One region of the Kitasatospora sp. NPDC089509 genome, then DNA from elsewhere that is predicted to be linked to it. Evidence: riboswitches for the same ligand, from Rfam matches in the RefSeq annotation. Region 1 holds a riboswitch; each other region holds the start of a gene.
The links. Region 1 has a riboswitch for thiamine pyrophosphate ahead of thiO (glycine oxidase ThiO). Riboswitches for the same ligand answer to the same signal wherever they lie in the genome.
Positions count from the first base shown of each region.

Region 2: another riboswitch for thiamine pyrophosphate. It lies ahead of ACIP4P_RS12070 (purine-cytosine permease family protein); the one in region 1 lies ahead of thiO (glycine oxidase ThiO).
Region 3: another riboswitch for thiamine pyrophosphate. It lies ahead of thiC (phosphomethylpyrimidine synthase ThiC); the one in region 1 lies ahead of thiO (glycine oxidase ThiO).

Region 1 covers NZ_JBIVHS010000033.1:81,678-87,126, forward strand. The annotation lists gene thiE (thiamine phosphate synthase) at 1-284, opposite strand, end outside; gene ACIP4P_RS40610 (Rv2175c family DNA-binding protein) at 284-649, opposite strand; gene ACIP4P_RS40615 (NAD(P)/FAD-dependent oxidoreductase) at 683-1,879, opposite strand; TPP riboswitch at 1,977-2,089, shown strand; gene thiO (glycine oxidase ThiO) at 2,084-3,268, shown strand; gene thiS (sulfur carrier protein ThiS) at 3,319-3,519, shown strand; gene ACIP4P_RS40630 (thiazole synthase) at 3,523-4,320, shown strand; gene pknB (Stk1 family PASTA domain-containing Ser/Thr kinase) at 4,480-5,449, shown strand, end outside.
Region 2 covers NZ_JBIVHS010000004.1:526,264-531,712, reverse strand. The annotation lists gene ACIP4P_RS12085 (MerR family transcriptional regulator) at 1-661, opposite strand, end outside; tRNA gene ACIP4P_RS12080 (tRNA-Ser) at 789-876, opposite strand; gene ACIP4P_RS12075 (trypsin-like peptidase domain-containing protein) at 951-2,873, opposite strand; TPP riboswitch at 3,082-3,230, shown strand; gene ACIP4P_RS12070 (purine-cytosine permease family protein) at 3,223-4,629, shown strand; gene ACIP4P_RS12065 (glycerophosphodiester phosphodiesterase) at 4,732-5,449, shown strand, end outside.
Region 3 covers NZ_JBIVHS010000020.1:23,616-29,064, forward strand. The annotation lists gene ACIP4P_RS32055 (cupin domain-containing protein) at 1-126, shown strand, start outside; gene tenA (thiaminase II) at 255-929, shown strand; gene ACIP4P_RS32065 (DUF5326 family protein) at 1,110-1,310, shown strand; TPP riboswitch at 1,527-1,662, shown strand; gene thiC (phosphomethylpyrimidine synthase ThiC) at 1,658-3,472, shown strand; gene ACIP4P_RS32075 (VOC family protein) at 3,550-3,954, opposite strand; gene ACIP4P_RS32080 (LysR family transcriptional regulator) at 4,090-5,019, shown strand; gene ACIP4P_RS32085 (hypothetical protein) at 4,977-5,449, opposite strand, start outside.

The DNA.
Region 1 (5,449 bases):
TCCTGGCCGAGGTGCAGCACGTCCGGCCGGGCCGCGTGGGCGACGTCGGCGCGGTCGTTGACCGCCAGCAGCTTGCCGTGTCGGCGGCAGGCGTCGGCGAAGACCTCCAGGGCCGCCAGCTCCTGCCGGGCCTCCAGGCCCTTGTCCCGGAGCTGGACGATGTCCACCCCTCCGGCCAGCGCCGCGTCCAGGAACTCGGCCAGATCGCCCTGCTCGCGCCTGGCGTCGGTGCACAGGTAGAGCCGGGCGTCGGCCAGCCGGGCGCGCAGCGTGTCCGCCGCCATCAGATCAGCATCGCCTGGGCGCGGCGCTTGACCTCGGTGCCGCGGTTCTCCCGCAGTGCCTGGATCGGGCTGCCGGGCAGCGACGGGTCCTCGGTGAAGAGCCACTCCAGGATCTCCACGTCGTTGTACCCGCAGTCGCGCAGCACGGTCAGGGTGCCGGGCAGGTGCTTGACCAGGCCCGGGCCGTCGATGAACGCCGCCGGGACCTGCAGCGACTTGTTCGGGCCGCGCCGGACGGCGATCAGCTCGCCCTTCTTGACCATGTTGCGGACCTCGGTGACCAGCACCCCCCACTGCTCGGAGATGTCGGGGAGGTACACCCACTCGGTGACCAGGGCTTCAATCTTGCTTTCGATCTCGCTCACGCCACCAGACTGCCACCTCGGCACCGCCCGGCGCTAAGCGGTGGCCCCCTTGAGCGGCACCGCGGGGTCCGCGGCGAGGGCCCGGTCGAGCACCGCGCCGCGCTCGATCAGCTTCCGGCCCTGGGTGAGGTCGCGCGGCCGGTCCACGGCCAGCAGCGCGCTCGGCGCCCCGTCGCGCAGCCAGAGCACCGACCAGGCGGCGTCCTGCGGGCTGCCGCGCCACAGCAGTTCGTCGCCCGCCGCGTGCCGGCCGGCGTACTGGACCATCCGCCCGAACTGCTCGGACCAGAAGTACGGCACCGGGTCGTACGGCGCGTCCGCGCCCAGCACGGCGGCGGCCGCGGCCCCGCCCGACTGCAGCGCGTGGTCCCAGTGCTGGACGGCCAGCCGGGCGCCGGAGCGGGCCGACGGGTAGCTGACGCAGTCCCCGGCCGCGAACACCCCGGGCAGGGTGGTGCGCAGCCGGCCGTCCACGACCACCGCGCCGGAGCCGTCCAGCTCCACGGCCGAACCGGCCAGCCAGCCGGTCGCGGGCCGGGCGCCGACGCCGACCACCACCTCGTCGGCGGGCAGGCGGGTGCCGTCCGCCAGCAGCACCGCCCCGGGCTCGACCGCGGCCACCCCGACCCCGCAGCGCAGTTCCACCCCGGCCCCCGCGTACCAGGCCGCCATCGCCGAGCCGACCTCGGTCGGCAGCGCCCCGGGCACCGGCGCCGGACCGGCCTCGACCACGGTCACCGCGCAGCCGGCCTGCCGGGCGGCGGTGGACACCTCCGCGCCGATCCAGCCCGCACCGACCAGCACCAGCCGCAAGCCGGGGCGGAGCAGGGCGCGCAGCGCCAGCGCGTCGTCCAGGGTGTGCAGCAGGTGGGCGCGCTCGGCCCCGGGCAGCGCGCGCGGGGTGGCGCCGGTGGCGATCACCAGGGAGTCGTACCGCAGGTCGCCGCCGTCGGTGTGCAGCACGCCCGGGGTGAGGCCGGTGGCGCGGCGGCCGGTCAGCAGCTCGATGCCGAGGCCGTCGTAGTCGATGTCCAGGGTGGTGGCGTCGGCCTTGCCGAGCAGGACGTCCTTGGAGAGCGGCGGCCGGTCGTACGGCGGGTGCGCCTCCTCGCCGACCAGCTGGATCCGCCCGGGCCAGCCGCCCTCGCGCAGCTTCAGGGCGCACTGCGCCCCGGCCAGCCCGGCCCCGACGACGACCACCAGCTCCGTTGCGCTGCTCAGCTCTGCCACGCCCGTCACTGTACCCACGGGCCCGGTGGCCCCCGGTGGCCGCCCGTCCCACCCCTCGCACGGCCCTTCGGCCGGGCCGACCCCCGGCGTTAAGGTGGGTGCACCACACGGGAGCCCGGCGTACCGGGCTGAGAGGCGGGCTGACACGGCCCGCGACCGTCCGAACCTGATCCGGGTCATACCGGCGAAGGGAGAAGAGCAGCTTTGTCACGCTTGTCAGCAGGCAGCCACGCGGACGTACTGGTGATCGGCGGGGGCGTCATCGGCCTCGCCGTGGCCTGGCGCGCCGCCCAGCGCGGGCTGCGGAACGTGATCGTGATCGACCCCCGGCACGGCGGGGGCGCGGCCGGGGTCGCCGCCGGGATGCTCGCCCCGGTCACCGAGCTGCAGTACGGCGAAGAGCCGCTGCTGCACCTCGGGGTGGCCTCCAACCGGCGGTACGAGGGCTTCGCCGCCGAGCTCACCGAAGCGAGCGGCGGCCTGGACACAGGCTACCGCCGCTGCGGCACCATCGCCGTCGCGCTGGACTCCGACGACCGCGAGGAACTGCGCGAACTGCACGCCTTCCACCAGCGGCTGGGCCTGGACTCGACCTGGCTGACCGGCCGGGAGGCCCGGCGGCTGGAGCCGATGCTCGCCCCGGGGGTTCGCGGCGGCCTGCACGTCGCGGACGACCACCAGGTGGACCCGCGCCGGCTGCTCACGGCCCTGGTCGCCGCCTGCGAACGGGCCGGCGTGCTGCTGCACCGGGCCGAGGCCGTCGAGCTGCTGGTCGAGGACGGCCGCGCGACCGGAGCCCGGCTGAGCACCGGGGAGCGGCTGACCGCCGGGCAGGTGGTGCTCGCCGCCGGCCCGCACAGCCACCGGCTGCCCGGCCTGCCCGAGGGGGTGCTGCCCGCGGTGCGCCCGGTGAAGGGGCAGGTGCTGCGCCTGCGGATCCCCGAGGCCTACCGGCCGTTCCTCTCCCGCAACGTCCGCGCGGTGGTGCGCGGCCAACACCTGTACCTGGTACCGCGCGAGAACGGCGAGCTGGTGATCGGCGCGACCACCGAGGAGCAGGGCTACGACACCACCGTCACGGCCGGCGGGGTGTACGAACTCCTGCGTGACGCGCATGAGTTGGTCCCGGGGATCACCGAACTCCCGCTGTCCGAGACGGCCGCCGGACTGCGCCCCGGCTCGCCGGACAACGCCCCGCTGCTGGGCCCGACCGCACTGCCCGGGCTGATCGCCGCGACCGGCCACTACCGCAACGGGGTGCTGCTCACCCCGGTGACCGCCGACCTGCTCGCCGACTACCTGGCGACCGGTGAAGTCCCCGACCTGGCCAGGCCGTTCACGCCCACCCGGTTCTCCCCCGCATCCCCCCTGATGAAGGCCACCGCATGACCGAGATCCGCACGCCCGAGCTCGACACGACCGGGATCGACACGACCGAGATCGAGCTGACCGTCAACGGCGAGCCCCGCCTGGTGCCCGCCGCCACCACCCTCGCGGCCCTGGTGGCCACCGTCAGCACCGCCCACAGCGGTGTCGCCGCCGCCCTCAACGAGGCCGTGGTGCCGCGCAGTTCGTGGCCCGCGACGGCACTGAACAGCGGCGACCGGATCGAGATCCTCACCGCCGTCCAGGGAGGCTGAGCCATGGCCGACGACCTGCTGACCATCGCCGGGACGACCTTCTCCTCCCGGCTGATCATGGGCACCGGCGGAGCACCGAGCCTGGAGGTACTGGAGCGCGCCCTGCTCGCCTCCGGCACCGAGCTGACCACCGTGGCCATGCGCCGGGTGGACGCCACCACCCAGGGCTCCGTCCTGGACGTGCTCACCCGCAACGGCATCCGGGTACTGCCCAACACGGCCGGCTGCTTCACCGCCGGCGAGGCCGTGCTGACCGCCCGGCTGGCCCGCGAGGCGCTCGGCACCGACTGGGTGAAGCTGGAGGTGATCGCCGACGAGCGGACCCTGCTGCCGGACCCGATCGAGCTGCTGGACGCCGCCGAGACGCTGGTCGACGACGGCTTCACGGTGCTCCCGTACACCAACGACGACCCGGTGCTGGCGCGCAAGCTGGAGGACGTCGGCTGCGCGGCGATCATGCCGCTGGGCTCGCCGATCGGCTCCGGCCTGGGCATCCGCAACCCGCACAACTTCCAGCTGATCGTCGAGGACGCGGGCGTCCCGGTGATCCTGGACGCGGGCGCCGGCACCGCCTCCGACGTGGCGCTGGCGATGGAGCTGGGCTGCGCGGCGGTGATGCTCGCCTCCGCGGTGACCCGGGCCCAGGAGCCGGTGCTGATGGCCGAGGCGATGCGGCACGCCGCCGAGGCGGGCCGGCTCGCCCACCGGGCCGGCCGCATCCCGCGCCGCTTCCACGCCGAGGCCTCCTCCGCGATGGCGGGCCGCGCCGACCTGGACTCCCGCGAGCGGCCGGCCTTCTAGCCCGCACCGGCCGCACAGCCCGTGCAGGCCGTGTAGGCCGTGTAGGCCGTGTAGGCCGTGTAGGCCGTGTAGGCCGTGTAGGCCGTGTCACAAGCCGGTCCCGGAGCGGTGTCCGCCGGGACCGGCGGCCGGGCGCCCCACTAGACTCGCCGGGTGGACATGGCCTTGCACGACCCCCTGATCGGCGCCCTGCTCGACAACCGGTACCGGGTCGAGCAGCGGATCGCGACCGGCGGGATGTCCACCGTCTACAAGGGCACCGACACCCGGCTGGACCGGGTGGTCGCCCTCAAGGTGATGCACCCCCAGCTGGCCGGCGACGAGGGCTTCACCGCCCGCTTCATCCGTGAGGCCAAGGCGGTCGCCAAGCTCACCCACCCCAATGTGGTCAACGTCTTCGACCAGGGCGCGGACGGCGGAAACGTTTTCCTCGCCATGGAGTACGTGCCCGGCCGCACCCTGCGCGACCTGCTGCGCGACCGCGGCGCGCTGTCCGTCCGGGCCGCCCTGGACGTGCTGGAGCCGGTGCTCGCCGCCCTCGGCGCCGCCCACCGGGCCGGGCTGGTCCACCGGGACGTCAAGCCGGAGAACGTGCTGATCACCGAGACCGGTCTGGTCAAGGTCGCCGACTTCGGCCTGGTCCGGGTGCTCGGCAGCGCCGAGGGCGCCCCCACCTCGACCAGCACCGCCACCGGCGGCACCGTCATGGGCACGGTCTCCTACCTGGCCCCCGAGCAGATCCTCCCGGACGCCCCCACCGACCAGCGGGTCGACGTCTACGCGGCCGGCATCCTGCTGTACGAGATGCTGACCGGCCGCCGCCCGCACACCGGCGACAACCCCGTCCAGGTGATGTACAAGCACCTGCACGAGGACGTCCCCGCCCCCTCGCTGATCGCCCCCTCCGTCGCCCCGGCGCTGGACGCCATAGTGGCCGGTGCCTGCGCCCGGGCCGCCGACGCCCGCCCGTACGACGCGGTGGAGCTGCTCGCCGCGCTCCAGCGGGTCCGCCGCACGCTCACCCCGGCCGAGCTGGACGCCGAGCCGCCGGCCTCCACCCGGCCCAGCCCGCGCTACCCGACCAGCGAGCCGACCTCGGTGATCCAGCAGCTCCCCCGGCCCGCGGACG
Region 2 (5,449 bases), on a different contig from region 1:
GGACGATGGTCACCGCCTCCTCGATCGGCGCCAGGTCCACCACCTCGAAGTCGTCCCGGCCGCCGCGCACCGAGGGCGCGACCTGGACGGCGGCCACGACCACCACCGAGCCGTCCCGCTCCGGCGAGTCCTCGTACCGGGCGACGGACGGGCCGACCTCCTCGATCCCGGCCTCCGCCAGCCGCCGGCACAGCTCGTCGAACAGCGGGCCGACCACCGGCGTGATGTCCTCGGGCGCGTAACCGGCCGCCACACCGGACAGTTGGGCCACCCTGACGGACGGCACGGGCTTCACCACGACATCGTGCTGGGACATGTTCCCCTCGCTCTCGATCGTTCGGAGCCTCGCCTCCACCCGGGCCAACCGCCGCTCGTCCGCGGCGATCGCCTCGGCGAGTTGGGCCCGTCGCAGCCGCAGCATCCCGCGCAGTTCGACGGCCTCCGGCCGCTCGTCCAGAACGGTCCGGACCTGCTGCAGCGTGAAGCCGAGCTCCTTGAGCGCGATCACCCGGTTCAGCCGGGCGAGTTGACCCGCCTCGTAGAAGCGGTACCCGGTGGCCGGGTCGACCCGGGCGGGCCTGAGCAGCCCGATCGCGTCGTAGTGGTGCAGCATCCGCACCGACACCCGGCCGTGGCTGGCGAAGTCTCCGATGTTCAACATGGTGCTCCCACTCCACTGCCTCCCACGGTGTCAGGGTCAACCCCGCCCGGGAACCGCCCCGGGAAACACCGAAGGCGGGTGCCGAGTGGTCTCGGCACCCGCCTTGAGCAGGTGGTTCTCCTACCAGCGGAGAGCGTGGGATTCGAACCCACGGTGACGGGTCACGCCACGACAGTTTTCAAGACTGTTCCCTTAGGCCGCTCGGGCAGCTCTCCAGGCGGAGGTCAGCCTAACGGGTCCGGCGGGCTTCGGTGCACACGATTGCGTGCACCCGGGGGTCACCCGCGGGTCACTGGTCGCCGTCCCGCTGGCCGAGCGTGACCTTGGTGTTCATGGTCTGGCCGTTGCGGGTGTACTCGACGTCGACGGTCTCGCCCGGCTTGTGCGTCCAGATCCGGCTGACCAGGGCCGGGCCGTTCTCGATCGGGGCACCGCCGAGCTTGGTGATGACGTCGCCCGGCTTGAGGCCGGCCTTGTCGGCCGCGCCGCCGGGGGTGACGGCCGGCTGGCCCTGGACGTCCTTGGTCTGGATCTGCGCGCCGTCGCCCTTGTAGTCGTCGTTGCGCAGCACGTCGAGCTTGGCGTAGACCGGCTTGCCGGTCTTGATCAGGGTGTCGGCGACCCACTTGGCCTGGTTGATCGGGATGGCGAAGCCCAGGCCGATGCTGCCGGCCCGGCCGTTGGCGGAGGCGTTGGACTGGATCGCCGAGTTGATGCCGATCACCGCGCCGCTGGAGTCCAGCAGCGGGCCGCCGGAGTTGCCGGGGTTGATCGAGGCGTCGGTCTGCAGGGCGTTCATGTACGACGCCTGCGAGCCGGTGTCGTCGCCGGAGGCCACCGGACGGTCCTTGGCGCTGACGATGCCGCTGGTGACGGTGGACTCCAGGCCGTACGGGGCACCGATCGCCACGGTGGCGTCACCGACGTTGACCTTGTCGGAGTCGGCCAGCGGCAGCGGCGCCAGCTTGGCCTTCGGCGGGTTGTCGATCTTGACCACGGCGACGTCGTAGCCCTCGGCGTGGCCCAGCACCGAGGCGCTGTAGGAGGTGCCGTCGGCGAACTTGACGGTCAGTTTGCCGCCGCTGCCGGTCAGGGTCGGCGCGACCACGTGGTTGTTGGTGAGGATGTGGCCCTCGGTGTCGAAGACGAAGCCGGTGCCGGTGCCGGACTCGCCGTTGCCCTGCGCCTTGATGGTGACGACGCTGGGCAGCGCCTTCTGCGCGATGCTGGCGATCGAACCGGGGACGGGCTCGTTCTTCTGGGTGTTGCTGGCCTGGACGGTGGTGCTGCGGTGGTCGTCCGCCAGGCTGGGGCTGCCGGTGCGGTCGGTGGCGACCACGCCGATCGCGCCGCCCGCGACACCGGCGACCAGGGCGACGGCGGCGAGCAGGGCCACCAGGCCACCGCGCTTCTTGCGCGGGCCGCCGGGGCCGGTCGGACCGCCGGGGTACTCGGCCGGGTAGCCGAGCGGGCCGCCGGGACCGCCGGGGTAGCCCGCGCCGCCGGAGCCGGTCTCCTGGCCGCCCCAGCCGCCGAGCGGCTGGCCGGCGCCGAAGGGGTGGTGGGCGGGGCCGGCGGGCGCGCCGGGGGCCGGGGCGCCGTACGGCTCCTGCCCGTGGGCGGCCGGGGCGCCGTAGCCGTCCTGGGCACCGGCGGCGGGGACGCCGTGGGCCGGGGTCGCGTACGGGTTGGTGCCCGGGACGCCCGGCGCCAGGGCGGGCGCGGCCGGGGCGGCCGGAGCCGCGACCGGGGCGGGCGCGACCGGCGGCGCGGGCGGCAGCACCGGCGGCGGGGCGTCGATGTAACCGGTGACCGGGTCGACGGCGGGCTCCTCGACGGCCGGCGCGGCCGGGGCCTCCGGCGCGGGGACCTTGGTGAAGGCCATCGTGGGCTGGTGCCCGCCCTCGGCCGGAGCGGCCTCGACCTCGACGGGCTCGGCCACGACGGGCTCGGCGGCCGGCTCGGGCACCCGGCTGAACGCCATGGTCGGCTGGTGACCACCGTCGACGACGGGCTCCGCGTCCGCCGTCGGCCCGGCCACCGGCTCGGCGACGACGGGCTCCGCGGCCGGCTCCGGGACCCGGCTGAACGCCATGGTCGGCTTGTGACCGCCCTGAGCGGTGCCCTCGGACGCGGTAACGGCCGCCTCCGGCGCCCCCGCGGGCTGCTCCCCCTGCGGCCCGGCGGGCCCAACCTCGCGCTCGGTGCTCACGGACGACCTCCATAGCTGACAGAACCAAGGACCATAGTTTTTCGCACTGCCGATTCGATTGCCGTAAGGACCCCTCTGAAGAACTCATAAGAATCCTTAGGCGGCACCGACGACCGGGGCTCCCCACCCCCGCCCGGCGTCCCGCGATGCGGACCGCGCACCTGGTGGCCTTTGGCGTTCGTACCCGTGCCGGTTAGCCTGTCGCTCCAAACTGACACGCGGGAGCTTGGACCGACCAGGCTGAGAGTGCGCATGTCGACCGTACGCCAGGCGAGTGACCGGCGGACCGTCGAGGGGGCGCTGACCGCCGGAACCTGTCCGGGTAATGCCGGCGTAGGGAGTATCGGCCATGCCGCCTGCTTCGTCATCCTCTTCTCCGGGCGCGCCCGCGTCCAAGGATTTCCCGCCGGCCTCCGGCGCGACCGCGGTACTCGACTATCGGGTCGAGGCGCCGCTGGTGCTGGACACCGAGCCGCCGCGCACCCTGCGCTTCCGGGACCACTTCGCGCTCTGGATGAACCTCGGCGTCAGCCTGATCGGCTTCTCCACCGCGGCCACCGTGCTCGGCACGAAGGGCAGCGAGCTGTCGCTGGCCGCCGCGGTGACGGCGATCGTGACCGGTACCGCGGTCGGCACCGCGATGCTCGGCGTCGCCGCACTGATCGGCGCCCGGACCGGCGCCCCGGCGATGGCCAACCTGCGTGGCCTGTTCGGCACCCGGCTGTCCTACCTGCCGACGGTGCTGAACATCGTCCAGTGCATCGGCTGGGGCGTGTTCGAGCTGCTGACCATCGCGGCGGGCGCCCAGACCGTCGCCCACACCACCGGCTACCGCTGGCTGTTCGTGCTGCTCGCGGGCGCGCTCACCACCGCGCTGACGATCTGGCCGCTGGGCTCGATCGCAGTGCTGCGCCGCTTCGTGGCCGGGGCGGTCGCGGTCGCGATGGTGTACTTCACCGTCCAGCTGGGCCGACAGGGCGTGCCGGACCCGGGCGCGGGCAACTGGCACGGCTTCCTGGGCGCCACCGACGCGATGATCGCGGTGTCGATCTCCTTCGTCCCGATGGCCGCCGACTACACCCGGCACTCGCGCACCCCGCGCTCGGCGTTCTGGGGGAGCTTCTCCGGCTACACCGTCGCCCAGGTCTGGTGCTACGTGCTGGGCCTGATGGCGCTGCTGCAGTCCGACGGCGACCCGAGCCGGATCTTCGACTCCTTCCTGGGCGTCTGGGCCGGCTGGCTGTTCCTGCTGGTGCTGGTGCTGCGCGAGACCGACCAGTCCTTCGCCAACGTCTACTCGACCGCGATGTCGCTGCAGAACCTGCTGCCGCGGGTGGACCGCCGGGTGCTGAGCGGCGGCATCGGCGTGCTGACCACCGTGCTGGCCCTGCGGATCGACCGGTTCACCGACACCTACAGCAACTTCCTCGGCCTGATCGGCTCGGTGTTCGTGCCGCTGCTCGCCGTACTGGCGGTGGACTACTTCTTCGGCGCCGGCCGGCTCGGCTGGGACCTCTCCGAGCGGGCGCCGTCCCGCTGGCCGATGCTGCTGCCGTGGGTGCTGGGCTTCGCCGTCTACCAGTTCATCGCGCCGACCGCGGTGGCCGACTGGTGGGTGGACTTCTGGACCTCCGCCCAGCAGGCACTGCACTTCACCCCGCAGGAGTGGACCTCGGCCTCGCTGTTCGCCTTCCTGGTGCCGGCCCTGGCCACCTGGGCGCTCACCCCGCTGACCCGGCGCGCCGCCCGGGGCTGAGGCCCGGTGGGCCACGGGGCCGGGCCCTCCCGTCCGGGAGTCGGCCCGGCCCCGCAGGTTGGCGCCGTCTTCGCCCCCGCTTCACCTGCGCCCCCTATCGTTATGGCCGTGACCAGCCAAGACCCGTCCAAGCCGCGCACCGTGCCGTCCGTCCAGGTGATCGCCCACCGCGGTTCCTCCCACGCCCTGCCCGAGCACACCCTCGCGGCCTACCGGCGCGCGCTCGACGAGGGCGCGGACGCCGTCGAGTGCGACGTCCGGGTGACCGCCGACGGCCACCTGGTCTGCGTGCACGACCGCCGGATCGGCCGGGTCTCGAACGGTCGGGGCACCGTCTCCGCGATGACCCTGGCCGAGCTGGAGGCGTACGACTTCGGCGCGTGGAAGACCGGCCGGCCCAGCACCGACCCCGAGCTGCGCGGCGTGCTGCGACTGGAGCGGCTGCTGGAACTGGTGGTGGACTGCGGGCGCCCGGTCGACCTCGCGATCGAGACCAAGCACCCGGTGCGCTTCCGCGGCCGGGTCGAGGCCGAGCTGCTGCGGACGCTGGAGCGGTACAAGATCGGCACCGCCCCGGACGGCGAGCGCCCGTCCGCCCGGATCATGAGCTTCTCCTCGATCGCGCTGGACCGGGTGGCCGCCGCCGCGCCCGACTACCGCCGGGTGTTCCTGATCGAGCGGATGCTGCCGCTGCTCGGCCGGCTCCGTCCGGGCCGACCGCTGCCGGGCGGGGCGCGGATCGCCGGTCCGGGCATCGAGCTGATCAAGGCCAAGCCGCAGCTGGTGCCCCGGCTGCGCGAGCTGGGCCACGAGGTGCACG
Region 3 (5,449 bases), on a different contig from region 1:
GGCGCCGAGACCGCGACCGTCGGGCGCGGCAGCGTGGTGTACGTCCCGGCCGGCACCCCGCACCGGTTCCACCACATCACCGAGGAACTGCGGGTGCTGGTGGTGTTCTCCCCGCCGGAGGACTGAACCCCGGAGAGCGGGGCCTCGGAGGGCCGGATGACGGAGGACCGGACGCGGGCGGACTGAACCCGGGCGGGCCGGACGACGGAGGACCGGACGCGGGTGCCGGGGCCGGTCGGGCTAGGGTCGTTCGCATGACCCGTAGCCTCAGCCTCACCGACGAGCTCTGGGCGTCGATCGAGCCGATCTACGCCGAGATCCTCGCCCACCCCTTCATCGGCGGCCTCACCGACGGCACCCTGCCGCGCGAGGCCTTCCGCCACTTCGTCGTCCAGGACTCGCACTACCTGCGCGACTACGCCCGCGCACTCGCCGTCTGCGCCGCCAAGGCGCCCGGCGAGGCGGACGTCCGGGCCTTCGCGGACGACGCGGTCGGCGCGCTCGCCGCCGAACAGGGCATGCACGCCGAGTTCCTGACCGCCTTCGGCGGCACCGCCGCGGAGGCCGCCGCCGAGCCGGTGCTGCCGACCACCCGGGCCTACACCAGCTACCTGCTGGCCACCGTCTACGGCGGGTCCTTCGCCGAGGCGCTCGGCGCGGTGCTGCCCTGCTACTGGATCTACGCCCGGGTCGGCGAGGCCCTGCTCGCCCAGGGCTCCCCCGACCCGCTGTACGCCAAGTGGATCGGCACCTACGGAGACGAGGCCTTCCAGTCCGTGGTCCGCCGGGTGCTGGCGCTCACCGACCGGATCGGCGAGGAGCTCTCGGCGGCCGAACGGCGAAGGGTGGTCGAGCACTTCGGGACCACCTCGCGCTACGAGTGGATGTTCTGGGACGCCGCCTGGCGCGGGGAGCGCTGGCCGGTCTGACCGGTTCACCCGCCGTTTCTCGGGGGTCCCCCCGGGGGTGCGGATAGGGGTGATCTAGGGGTTCTCTCCGGGCCGCAGGCCCTCGTTCCGGCGTCTGCGCCCCCGTACGATCGAAGTGTCGAAGCAAGCGGGATGCGGCCACCGGACGGCAGCCGACCCGAGGGGAGAAGGAGAACCGACATGGCTGAGCTCTGGAAGTCGCTGCCCTCCTGGGTGCGCAACATCGTCATCCCGGTGCTGGTCCTGGTGCTGGCCTGGAACATCATCGCCTTCGTCTTCGGCGTCGTCGGCGCCCTGCTGAGCATCGTGATCAAGCTGCTGGTGGTCGTCGGCATCGCCGCCGCCGTGGTGATCCTGGTGAAGAAGGCCGCCAAGAGCTGACCCCGCTCCGCGCGCCGCACGTCGGACTCCGCGCGGAGCACCTCCGGAGGCCCGGTACCCCGTTCGCGGGGGCCGGGCCTCGGCCTTTTCCCGGTCGCCCCCCCGGCGCCGCCCCGGTCTCCTCCCGCTCTCGTCCCGGCCGGATCCGTTCCGGGGACCGTCTGGACCTGCGGCGATCGGCTCGCTACCGTGTTGGGCGTCATGTGCAGGCAACACCGCCTGCGACGCGGGAGCTCGGAGCACCGGGCTGAGAGGACGCTGACCGGACCGTCGACGGACGGACCGACGGCTGCGTCGACCGCAGGAACCTGGACCGGGTAATGCCGGCGTAGGGAGTATGAGGTCAGATGACCACGTTCGAAGCACAGCCGCAGTCTGCCCAGGGCGCCCCCAGCAGCGAGCGCACCGGCTACCCGACGCCGGCCTGGCGCAAGGCCTACCGCGACGGATCCCGCCCCGACCTGCGGGTCCCGTACCGCGAGGTGCAGCTCACCAACGGCCGGACCGTCCCGCTGTACGACACCTCCGGCCCGTACACCGACCCGGCGTACGAGCCCGACGTCCGGCGCGGCCTGCCCGCCCTGCGCGACGCGTGGATCCGTCAGCGCGGCGACGTCGAGGAGTACGACGGCCGCGAGGCGCGCCCCGAGGACGACGGCATCAAGCACACCTCGCCGCGCGGCGGGAACCTGCGGAACCTGGACGCGGTCTTCCCCGGCCGCCCGCGCCGTCCGCTGCGCGGTCGCGGCGGTGTCGCCGTCACCCAACTCGCCTACGCCAGGCGGGGCGTGGTGACGCCGGAGATGGAGTACGTGGCCCTCCGGGAGGGCCTGGAGCCGGAGTTCGTACGGGACGAGGTGGCCCGCGGCCGGGCCGTCATCCCGGTGAACGTGAACCACCCCGAGGTGGAGCCGGCCATCATCGGCACCAACTTCCTGGTGAAGATCAACGCCAACATCGGCAACTCCGCCGTCACCTCCTCGATCGAGGAGGAGGTGGAGAAGATGACCTGGGCCACCCGCTGGGGTGCCGACACCGTCATGGACCTCTCCACCGGCCGCAACATCCACACCACCCGCGAGTGGATCCTGCGCAACTCCCCCGTGCCGATCGGCACCGTGCCGCTCTACCAGGCCCTGGAGAAGGTGGACGGCAAGGCCGAGGAGCTGAGTTGGGAGGTCTACCGGGACACCATCATCGAGCAGTGCGAGCAGGGCGTCGACTACATGACCGTGCACGCCGGCGTGCTGCTGCGGTACGTCCCGCTCACCGCGCGCCGCAAGACCGGCATCGTCTCGCGCGGCGGCTCGATCATGGCCGCCTGGTGCCTGGCGCACCACCAGGAGAACTTCCTCTACACCAACTTCGAGGAACTCTGCGACATCCTGGCGGCCTACGACGTCACCTTCTCGCTCGGTGACGGCCTGCGCCCCGGCTCCATCGCCGACGCCAACGACGAGGCGCAGTTCGCCGAGCTGCAGACCCTCGGCGAGCTCGGCCGGATCGCCCGCGAGCGCGGCGTCCAGGTGATGATCGAGGGCCCGGGCCACGTCCCGATGCACAAGATCAAGGAGAACATGGATCTCCAGAAGGAGATCTGCGACGAGGCGCCGTTCTACACCCTCGGCCCGCTCACCACCGACGTCGCCCCCGGCTACGACCACATCACCTCGGGCATCGGCGCCGCGATGATCGCCTGGTGGGGCACCGCGATGCTCTGCTACGTCACGCCCAAGGAGCACCTGGGCCTGCCCAACCGGGACGACGTCAAGACCGGCGTGATCACCTACAAGATCGCCGCGCACGCCGCCGACCTCGCCAAGGGCCACCCCGGCGCCCAGGCTTGGGACGACGCCCTCTCCGACGCCCGGTTCGAGTTCCGCTGGGAGGACCAGTTCAACCTGGCCCTCGACCCGGAGACCGCCCGCGACTTCCACGACGAGACCCTCCCCGCCGAACCCGCCAAGACGGCCCACTTCTGCTCGATGTGCGGCCCGAAGTTCTGCTCGATGAAGATCTCCCAGAAGATCCGCGACGAGCACGGCGACGGCTCCACGGCCGTCTCCAGCGACTTCGACGCCGAGGCCCTGGCCGGCATGGCGGAGAAGTCCGCCGAGTTCGCGGCCCAGGGCAACAAGGTCTACCTCCCGCTGGTCGACTGACGCCGGACACCGGATAACGGTCACCTGAGCGCCGTCCCCGGAGCTTCTCCGGGGGCGGCGCTTCGTCGGTTCCGGCCTCAGGCGGTGGCTGCGGTGGCGCCGGGGACGTCCTGGGGGTACCAGCGGAGTTCGACGGTGTTGCCGTCCGGGTCCTGGACGTAGAGGGAGGTGGCGGTGCCGCGGGCGCCGTAGCGGGGGCCGGGGCCGTCGAGGACGGTGAAGACGCCGGAGTCGACGACCTCCTGCCAGTCGAGGGGTTCGACGGTGAGGCAGATGTGGTCGACGTTGGACTCGTGGCGGGGGCGGTGGAAGAGGTCGATGATCGTTCCGGGGGAGACCCGGACGGAGGGGAAGGAGACCTGGCCGGCCCGCCACTCGTCGACCCGGACCGGCTCCAGGCCGAGCAGGCCGGTGTAGAAGGCGAGCGACCGCTCGATGTCGGCGACGTTGAGGACCAGGTGGTCGAGGGCGACGACGCGCATGGTGATCGGCTCCGGTGGTGAGGGTTCGGTGGGGACGGGTTCCACGATCCTCCGGCCGGGAGTGATCTTCAACGGCTGATCGCCGTACGATCGTTGAGTCGGACTAAACGATGCCGGGCGGGGAACGGGGGCGGCATGCTGGAGCGGCTGGAGGTCGAGGTCCTCCTCGCACTGACCGAGGAACTGCACTTCGGCCGGACGGCCGAGCGGCTGGGCCTGACCACCGGCCGGGTCAGCCAGGTGGTGCGGAAGCTCGAACGCCGGATCGGTGCACCGCTGTTCGAGCGCACCAGCCGTTCCGTGCGGCCCACCCCGGTGGGGCGGCAGCTGGCGGCGGACCTCGGGCCGGCGGTGGCCGCGATGGCGGAGGCGCTGCGGCGGGCGGTGGACGCCGGGCGGGGGGTGACCGGGGAGCTGCGGGTGGCGTTCCTCGGGGAGTGGACGGCGCCCGTGCTGCTCAAGGTGGTGGCGCTGTTCGGCGAGCGGCACCCGGACTGCCGGGTGGCCGTGCGGGAGGTGCAGCTGTCCAACTCCCGTGCGAGCCTGGAGGACGGCTCGATCGACGTCCTGGTCGCCTCCTACCCCTTCGACGGCATGGCCGTCGGCCCGGTGCTGCTCACCGAGCGCCGGGTGCTGGCCCTCCCGGCCGGGCACCCGCTGGCGGCCGAGGCCTCGGTGTCGCTCGACGTGCTGGCGGACCACCCGGTGGTGCAGTACCCGGCGGTGACCTCGGTCGGCTTCAAGCGGGACCGCACCCCGGACCGCACCCCCTCGGGGCGGCCCGTCCCCAAGGGGCCGTCCGGCGGGACCTTCTCCGAGATGCTCAGCCTGGTCGCGATGGGCCGGGGCGTCCTCCCGGTCGGCGAGCTCTGCCGGCTCTACTACCCGCGCCCCGACCTCGCCTACGTCCCGATCCACGACGCGCCACCCATCGAGCGCGGCCCGGTCTGGCGCCCGGGCAACACCACCGAGCGGGTCCGCGCCTTCGTCCGCGCCGCCGCCGAGGTGGCGGGCGGGGCGGGTCAGCCGACGTCGTCCGGGCCGGTGAAGTCGGGCGGGGTGTAGCCGGGGCCGGTGAAGTCGGGCGGGGTGAAGGCGGCGGGGCGGGGGGTGCGGCCGTCGGGGTCGGTGAGGCCGTCGGGGCCGGGGCTGGTGAAGGCCGGCGGGGTGTAGCCGGGGCTGGCGAAGTCGGGGCTGGTGAAGCCCGGGGCGGGGCGGCCGGGGACGGCGGGGAGGTGGGAGTGGAGGTAGGGCAGCAGGCCGCGGGTGCGCAGGGCGGTGCGCCATTCGGTGCGGGCGGTGGCGAGTTCGGCGGCCAGTTCCGGGTCGGTGCCGGCCGGGACGGCGGTGGCGCCGTCGCGTATGGCGGTGAGCAGCAGCCCGATCACGCCGATGGCCATCGCGGCGATCCCGGCGGCGAGGGCCACCCAGCCCGCCGTGACCAGCGAGCGGGCGAGCAGCCGGCCCGGGTCGGCGGCGCGCAGCAGGTAGCCGA